Regions from separate parts of the Streptomyces sp. NPDC001157 genome, predicted to be linked through region 2. Evidence: riboswitches for the same ligand, from Rfam matches in the RefSeq annotation. Region 2 holds a riboswitch; the other holds the start of a gene.

Region 1 (4,220 bases), on a different contig from region 2:
CGGTGCACCGCGCTCGAGCGTTCGGAGTGCAGCGTGGTGAGCGCACGCGCGCGCTCACTGTCGCCGCGGGCCACGGCGTCGACGATCGCGCCGTGCTCCGCCCAGGACTCCACGGGGTTGGCCGGGGCCTCCACGGCGTACATCCAGGCGATCTTGTGGCGCAGCTGGGTCAGCATCGAGGTCAGCGCGGGGCTGCCGGAGGCCTGGGCGAGCGTCTCGTGGAACCAGCCCCCCAGGGAGCGCAGATCCTCGCTGTTGCCCCTCCTGGCCCGCTCCTGGCCCAGTCTGACCAGGCCGCGCAGGACCTTGAGATGGGCGTCGGTGCGCCGCTGGGCGGCCCGGGAGGCGCCGAGCGGTTCCAGGAGCATCCGCATCTCCAGCAGGTCGGCGGCCTCCTGCTCGGTCGGCTCCGCGACGCACGCGCCCGCGTGCCGCCGGGTCACCACGAAGCCCTCGGCCTCCAGGGTGCGCAGCGCCTCGCGCACGGGGACACGCGAGACGCCGTAGCGGCGCGCGAGGAGTTCCTCGGTGAGCCGGCTGCCGCGCTCGTAGACACCGGCGACGATGTCGTCCCGGATCGCCGTGCACACCGAGTGCGCCGGAATACGCATGACCGACCTCCGACTTAATCCCCGTGAAACGTCGATGATTGACGTGTATCGGCGACTCTATTGCACGGAGCCGGAATTTCCGACGGCGGGGCGGAATCCAGGGATATTTTTTGGACAGCGGGGAAGCAGAAACGCCGAAAGCCCCGGCTGAAGAGCCGGGGCCTCAGGAGATCTTGCGGTACGTCGTCAGACGTTCACGCCGTGCGAGCGCAGGTAGGCGACGGGGTCGACGTCCGAGCCGTACTCGGAGGTCGTACGGGCCTCGAAGTGCAGGTGCGGTCCGGTGGCGTTGCCGGTCGCGCCGGAGAGGCCTATCTGCTGGCCCGGGGTGACCGTCTGGCCCACCGAGACGCCGATGGACGACAGGTGGCCGTACATGGTGTACATGCCGTCGGCCATCTTGATCACGATCTGGTTGCCGTACGCCCCGCCCCAGCCTGCCTCGACGACGGTGCCGGAGCCGACCGCGTGGACGGTCGTGCCGCTCGCGGCGTGGAAGTCGATGCCGGTGTGGCTGCCGGAGGACCACAGGGAGCTGCTGGCCTGGTAGCCGGTCGACACGTACGAGTTCGAGATCGGCGCGACGAACGTGTTGAGGCGCTTGCGCTCGGCCTCGCGGGCGGCGCGCTCCTTGGCCTCGCGCTCCGCCTTGGCCTTCGCGGCGGCCTTCTCGCGTGCCGCTTCCAGGGCCGCCTTCTTGAGCGCGGCCTCCTCGGCTGCCTGCTTCTGGGCGTCGGCCTGGGCGTCGATCTTGTCGGCGATCGTGTCGCCGATGGTGATGACGGGGGTGAGGCCGGTCTGCTCGACGGAGTTCTCGGCCGCGAGCGCGGGGGCTGCGAGGGTTCCGATGACGCCGGTGGTGGCGAGGGCCGCGACGCCTGCGGCGGCCGTGGTGGTGCGATGCATCCGGCGGGGACGACGGTGCTTCCCGGTGGCGCGCGTGAACGCCATGTAGTGGCTGGTCCTTTCCTTCCCTCTCGCCTACCGGGTTAGCTGACGGGTTCGGAGCAGGAAGGTCTCCTACGGACCCCCTCGCTGCACGCGCGGGCGTCCGATTCACCCCAGGGACTGCGATGGGTCCCCGGCTCCCCTGGCTCGCGCCGTACGGGGACTCGGCGATGGCTGTCCGGTGCCGCGGATGCGGCGCGGTGCCTGACGGACAGCCCGGACGACGCTAAGCGGGGCATCTTTCAATCCCCAAACGGATCACGGCTTTTGTAGCGCATGCCACAGGGCAGACAGGCAACCTCTCCCTCAATTCGGACATTAAGGGGCCCTGGTGACGCATCAGTCACCAGGGCCCCTACGCGCGCGTGCCGCTGACCGAGCCTCTACTCGGCTGCCACGACCTTGACTTCGCCGATCCCGAGGGCCTCGACGGGCTCCTTGATCTGGGCCGCGTCACCGACGAGAACCGTCACCAGACGGTCCACCGGGAAGGCGCTCACGGCCGCCGCGGTGGCCTCCACGGTGCCGGTCGCGGCGAGCTGCTGGTACAGGGTCGCCTGGTAGTCGTCGGGCAGGTGCTGCTCGACCTGGTCGGCCAGTGTGCTGGCGACGGCCGCCGCGGTCTCGTACTTCAGCGGTGCCACACCGACGAGGTTCTGCACGGCGACGTCGCGCTCGGCGTCGGTGAGGCCGCCCTCGGCGAGCGTGCGCAGCACCGTCCAGAGGTCTTCGAGCGCCGGGCCGGTGTTCGGGGTGTCGACGGAGCCGCTGATGGCGAGCATCGCGGCTCCGGAGCCGTCCGGGGCGGACCTGAGGACCTGGCCGAACGCACGCACACCGTAGGTGTAGCCCTTTTCCTCGCGCAGGACGCGGTCCAGGCGCGAGGTGAGGGTGCCGCCGAGGCAGTACGTGCCGAGCACCTGGGCGGGCCACACACGGTCGTGCCGGTCGGCACCGACGCGGCCGATGAGCAGCTGCGTCTGGACGGCGCCGGGGCGGTCGACGATGATCACGCGCCCGGTGTCGTCGGCGGTCACCGGCGGCACGGGGCGGGGGTCGGCCTTGGAGCCGGTCCAGGCGCCCAGGGTGTCTCCGAGCAGCGCGTCCAGGTCGATGCCGGTGAGGTCGCCGACGACGACGGCGGTGGCCGTGGCGGGCCGGACATGGCGGTCGTAGAAGGCGCGTACGGCCGCCGCGTCGATCTTCTCGACGGTCTCCTCGGTGCCCTGGCGCGGGCGGGACATGCGCGAGGTCGCCGGGAACAGCTCCTTGGAGAGCTCCTTGGCGGCACGGCGGGACGGGTTGGCCAGCTCGTGCGGGATCTCGTCCAGGCGGTTGCGGACCAGCCGCTCGACCTCGCTGTCGGCGAACGCGGGCGCCCTGAGGGCGTCGGCGAGCAGACCGAGCGCCTTGGCGAGACGGGAGGCCGGGACCTCGAGGCTGAGGCGGACGCCCGGGTGGTCGGCGTGCGAGTCGAGGGTGGCGCCGCAGCGCTCCAGTTCGGCGGCGAACTCCTCGGCGGAGTGCTTGTCGGTGCCCTCGGAGAAGGCCCGCGCCATGATCGTGGCGACGCCTTCGAAGCCGGCCGGTTCGGCCTCCAGGGGCGCGTCCAGGAGCACCTCGACGGCGATGACCTGCTGGCCGGGGCGGTGGCAGCGCAGGACGGTCAGGCCGTTGTCGAGCGCGCCGCGCTCGGGGGACGGGAACGCCCACGGCTTGGCCTCGCCCGCCCGGGGCTGCGGGTGGAACTGCATCGTGGCGAGCTCGGTCACTTGGCCGCCTCCTCGTTCTGGTCGGTGGCTTCCACCGTGGCTTCGGACTCGGGGTCTTCGGGGAAGTCCTCGTCCTGGGTGTGCTCCGCGGACTCGGGCGAGAGCGGCTCGTAGACGAGGACCGCGCGGTTGTCGGGCCGCAGGCGGGCCTTGGCGACCTCCTGGACCTCCTCGGCCGTCACCTCCAGGACGCGCTGGACGGCGGTGAGGGCGAGCTGCGGGTCGCCGAACAGGACGGCGTACCGGCACAGTTCGTCGGCGCGGCCCGCGACCGTACCGAGCCGGTCCAGCCACTCGCGCTCCAACTGGGCCTGGGCGCGCTCCATTTCCTCGGCCGTGGGGCCCTCCGCGGCGAACCGGGCGAGCTCCTCGTCGATGGCGGCCTCGATGACCGGCACCTCGACGTCACCGGAGGTCTTCACGTCCAGCCAGCCCAGGGAGGGCGCTCCGGCCAGCCGCAGCAGGCCGAATCCGGCCGCGACGGCCGTGCGGTCACGCCGTACCAGCCGGTTGTAGAGGCGGGAGGACTCGCCGCCGCCGAGGACGGTGAGCGCCAGGTCGGCGGCGTCCGCCGCGCGCGTGCCGTCCTCGGGCAGCCGGTAGGCCGCCATCAGGGCACGCGCCGGGACCTCCTCCTCGATGACCTCGCGCAGCTGCTCACCGATGATCTCGGGCAGCGAGCCGTCGCGGGGCTCCGGCTTCCCGTCGTGCGAGGCGATGGACCCGAAGTACTTCTCGACCCAGGCGAGCGTCTGCTCCGGGTCGATGTCGCCGACCACCGAGAGGACGGCGTTGTTCGGCGCGTAGTACGTGCGGAAGAACGCGCGCGCGTCCTCCAGGGTCGCCGCGTCCAGGTCGGCCATCGAGCCGATCGGTGTGTGGTGGTAGG
Region 2 (4,220 bases):
GCCGTAACCGAGGTGCTGGTTGTCCCGGCGGGAGAGATCGAGCGTGTCGGGCTCCGAGAAGCGGGCCGGGTCGCGGTCCGCCGCGGCCAGGACGACCAGGACGGGGTCACCGGTGGCGATGCGCTGCCCGCCGATGGTCAGCGGCTCGGTGGCGAAGCGCCAGGTGGCCAGTTCCACGGGGCCGTCGTAGCGGAGCAGCTCCTCTATACCGGTGTCGAGCAGTGCGCTCTCTCCGCGCCCGATCGACTCCTGGAGCCGCTGCCGCTGCCCGGGATTGCGCAACAGCGCGTATGTCCCGTTTCCGATCAGGTTGATGGTGGTCTCGAAGCCGGCAAAGAGAAGCACGAAGCACATCGCGGCGGCCTCGTTCTCCGTGAGGTGCTCGCCGTGGTCGGAGGCGCGGATGAGGTCCGAGATCAGGTCGTCCCCGAGCTCGCCCCGCTTGCGGTGGATGAGTTCGGCGAGATAGCCGCGGATCTTCTTCACGGAGCGGGCGACACCGCCGCGCGGTCCGCCGCCGTGCCGGATCATCATGCCCGCCCAGTCGCGGAAGTCGTCCTGGTCCTCGCGGGGTACGCCGAGCAGATCGCAGATCGCGTAGATGGGGAGGGGGAAAGCGAAGTCGTGGATGAGATCCGCCTGCCCGTGCGGCGCGAACCGGTCGATGAGATCGTCCGTCAACTCCTGCACCCGCGGGGCGAATTCGGCCACCCTGCGCGGGGTGAACGCCTTGGAGACGAGACGGCGCAGCCGGGTGTGGTCCGGGGGGTCGATATTGAGCAGATGCGTCATGAGATTGGCGCTGCGCTCACCCGGAATGCCGGTCCTGCTCTTGCCCTGCGCGTCCTCGGCGTGATGCTCGGGGTTCTTCGAGAGCCGCCCGTCCGCGAGTGCCTGACGTGCGTCGGCGTAGCGGGTCACCAGCCATGCCTCGACGCCGCTGGGGAGTTTCGTCCAGTGGACGGGGGAGTGCTCGCGCAGCCAGGCGTAGGCCGGATACGGGTCGCCGGCGAATTCCCAGGTGAAGAGTTCGGGAGCGGTGTTCGGGACGTTCACAGGACGACCGTATCCGCAGCCCGCCCGCACATGCGCCGCCGCAGCGAACCGGTCAAAGGTGACACGCGTTCAAGTCTGTGATCTTCACGTGATCTACGCGGCATTAACTTGTGACAAGTGATCGGCAGCGGCTACGTTCACGGACCAGCGCGGTGGTGTCGAACGCCTGTCGGTGTCATGCGCCGCGCGGTCACTGCTGTCTTGTGAAAGGCCTCCGCATGCTCTCCGGGAACGGTCGACACCGTCGCCCCCGCCAGGCTCCGGCTCTCCTCGTCGCGGCCGGGGTGACCGGCTCCGCCATCGCGATCCCGCTCTTCGCCGCCGGCGGCGCGAGCGCCGCGGACGGCACCACCTGGGACAAGGTGGCGCAGTGCGAGACGGGCGGCTCCTGGAGCGAGAACAGCGGCAACGGCTTCTACGGCGGGCTCAAGTTGACCCAGGAGAACTGGGAGAAGTACGGCGGTCTCGACTACGCCCCCAGTGCCGACCTCGCCAGCCGCAACCAGCAGATAGCCGTCGCCGAGAAGCTCCTGGACGACCAGGGCGTCGGCGCCTTCCACACCTGCGGACTGACCTCCGGGCTGACCAGGGACTCGGGTTCGGCCCACATCGACACCGGTGTGCTGGGCGGCGGTTCCGGTTCGTCCGATTCATCCGGGGCGTCCGACTCCGACTCGACCGGTCTGTCCAACTCCTCGGGCAGCGCTTCCGATGAGTCCTCTTCGTCGGATTCGTCCTCCGGCTCGTCCTCCAGTGCCTCCCCTTCGTCCTCTTCGTCCTCCGCGAGTGCGACGGACAACTCCACCGAATCCGGCACATCCGCCTCACCCTCCACCTCTCCTTCCGGGAAGGCCACGGGTAACTCAGAGGGTGGCGGCAGCTCGTCCACAGGCAAGGCGAAGGGTGACGACTCGGACAATTCCGAGCCCCCGGCGGCCACTTGGAGCCTCGTCGACACCGGCGCGATCGGTACCGGCCGCCACCGTGGCGCCAGCGCGGACGAGGCTGCCGACGAGACCATCGACAAGGCCGCCGACAAGACCAAGGCCGGCAGTCGTGCGGACGACACGTACACCGTCCACGCCGGCGACACCCTCGCCTCCATCGCCGACTCCCTTGGCCTGGACGGCGGGTGGCGGGCGCTCTATGCCGAGAACAAGAAGGCCATCGGTGCCGACCCGAACCACATCTTCGCCGGTCAGACCCTGAAACTCGGTGCCGAATAGGGCGAAAAACAACGGGAGTTCACGTCACACTTCGCCACTGAATGTCCGGTTTGGTGAAAGTGTGGGATGAGTCTCAGAAGCCCTGATCGTCTTTGAAATTCGACGGATCGCGTGTCTACCGTCGTCACCGCTCGTCAACACGAGCCCCGGCTGCCGCAACGCCGAATCCTGCCAGCGGCCGTACGGGAACAGTCGTCGCGTAAAGCGCCGTAGGCAGGAGCGGGGGACCCAAGGTAAGTGCCGCACCGGGCAGTTGACGGCGGCGGCTAGGGGTGTAGCCGTGTCTCGTGAGAGCGAGAGCACGGCCGGGCAACTCAACCGGCCCGAACCCGACAGCTCACCTCGCAGGCGTCGGTGAGGGGATCGAACCATGCTGTTTTCCGGCAAGGGCAAGCACCGCCGTCCGTCCAAGGCCACCCGCGCCGCCGCGCTGGCCGGCGTCACCGGCGTCGCCATCGCCGCTCCGCTGATGGCGGCCGGCAACGCCTCCGCCGCCACCGCCTCCGAGTGGGACAAGGTCGCCCAGTGCGAGTCCGGCGGCAACTGGTCCATCAACACCGGGAACGGCTACTACGGCGGCCTGCAGTTCTCCGCCTCCACCTGGGCCGCGTACGGCGGCACGCAGTACGCCGCGCAGGCCAACCAGGCCAGCAAGTCGCAGCAGATAGCCGTCGCCGAGAAGGTCCTCGCCGCGCAGGGCAAGGGCGCCTGGCCGGTCTGCGGCACGGGCCTTTCCGGTGCCGCCTACAACGGCGGCAGCGCGTCGGGCAGCTCCAGCAGCTCGTCCTCCAGCAGCCACTCCTCCGGGCAGAGCGCCTCCCGCTCCGCCGAGCGCCCGACGGTCAAGAAGTCGACGAAGACCGTCACCACCCCGACCGGCAAGAAGGTCAAGAAGGGCGACGGCGAGTACAAGGTCGTCAAGGGCGACACCCTCAGCTCGATCGCCGAGAAGCACGGCGTCAAGGGCGGCTGGCAGAAGCTGTTCAAGCTGAACAAGGACATCGTCTCCGACGCCAACCTGATCTACCCGGGCCAGCAGCTGCACCTCAAGTGACAGCCTCGCGGTCTCCCCGCTCCGGTGCGTGTTCCCCCGTACGCACCGGGGCGGGGTTCTTTTTGCTCCCGCTCTTTGTTCCGTTCGGAAACAATTTACTCTCGGTTCTGCCCAAGGGGTGGTCGGCAGCGTGGCCGATCGGCCTCAGGCGGTTAGGCTCGTCTCGCAGAGCCACCGCGCTACTGCCGTAGCCGTGTCACATCCAAGAAGGAGATGCTCGTGCCGTCCATCGACGTCGTCGTAGCCCGGGAAATCCTGGACTCCCGAGGCAACCCCACGGTCGAGGTCGAGGTCGGCCTCGACGACGGCAGCACGGGTCGTGCCGCCGTCCCGTCCGGCGCCTCCACGGGCGCCTTCGAGGCCATCGAGCTCCGCGACGGTGACCCCAACCGCTACCAGGGCAAGGGTGTCGAGAAGGCCGTCCTCGCCGTCATCGAGCAGATCGGCCCGGAGCTCGTCGGCTACGACGCCACCGAGCAGCGCCTGATCGACCAGGCCATGTTCGACCTGGACGCCACCGACAACAAGGGCTCCCTGGGCGCCAACGCCATCCTCGGCGTCTCCCTCGCCGTCGCCCACGCCGCCTCCGAGGCCAGCGACCTCCCGCTCTTCCGCTACCTGGGCGGCCCGAACGCGCACCTGCTGCCGGTGCCGATGATGAACATCCTGAACGGCGGCTCGCACGCCGACTCCAACGTGGACATCCAGGAGTTCATGATCGCCCCGATCGGCGCGGAGTCCTTCTCCGAGGCCCTGCGCTGGGGCGCCGAGGTCTACCACACCCTCAAGAAGGTGCTGAAGACCAAGGGCCTGTCCACCGGCCTCGGCGACGAGGGCGGCTTCGCCCCGAACCTTGAGTCCAACCGCGCCGCGCTCGACCTCAT

Evidence for each region. Region 2 has a riboswitch for cyclic di-AMP ahead of ACWDAG_RS45460 (transglycosylase family protein). Riboswitches for the same ligand answer to the same signal wherever they lie in the genome.
Region 1: it holds a riboswitch for cyclic di-AMP, as region 2 does, so the genes downstream of both, ACWDAG_RS19505 (M23 family metallopeptidase) here and ACWDAG_RS45460 (transglycosylase family protein) in region 2, are expected to answer to the same signal.

What each region holds. Positions count from the first base shown of each region.
Region 1 covers NZ_JBSFJW010000009.1:258,261-262,480, forward strand. The annotation lists gene ACWDAG_RS19500 (GntR family transcriptional regulator) at 1-611, opposite strand, end outside; gene ACWDAG_RS19505 (M23 family metallopeptidase) at 798-1,562, opposite strand; cyclic di-AMP (ydaO/yuaA leader) riboswitch at 1,575-1,739, opposite strand; gene ACWDAG_RS19510 (M16 family metallopeptidase) at 1,943-3,331, opposite strand; gene ACWDAG_RS19515 (M16 family metallopeptidase) at 3,328-4,220, opposite strand, start outside.
Region 2 covers NZ_JBSFJW010000059.1:16,188-20,407, reverse strand. The annotation lists gene ACWDAG_RS45470 (cytochrome P450 family protein) at 1-1,086, opposite strand, end outside; gene ACWDAG_RS45465 (transglycosylase family protein) at 1,275-2,282, shown strand; cyclic di-AMP (ydaO/yuaA leader) riboswitch at 2,478-2,648, shown strand; gene ACWDAG_RS45460 (transglycosylase family protein) at 2,653-3,336, shown strand; gene eno (phosphopyruvate hydratase) at 3,550-4,220, shown strand, end outside.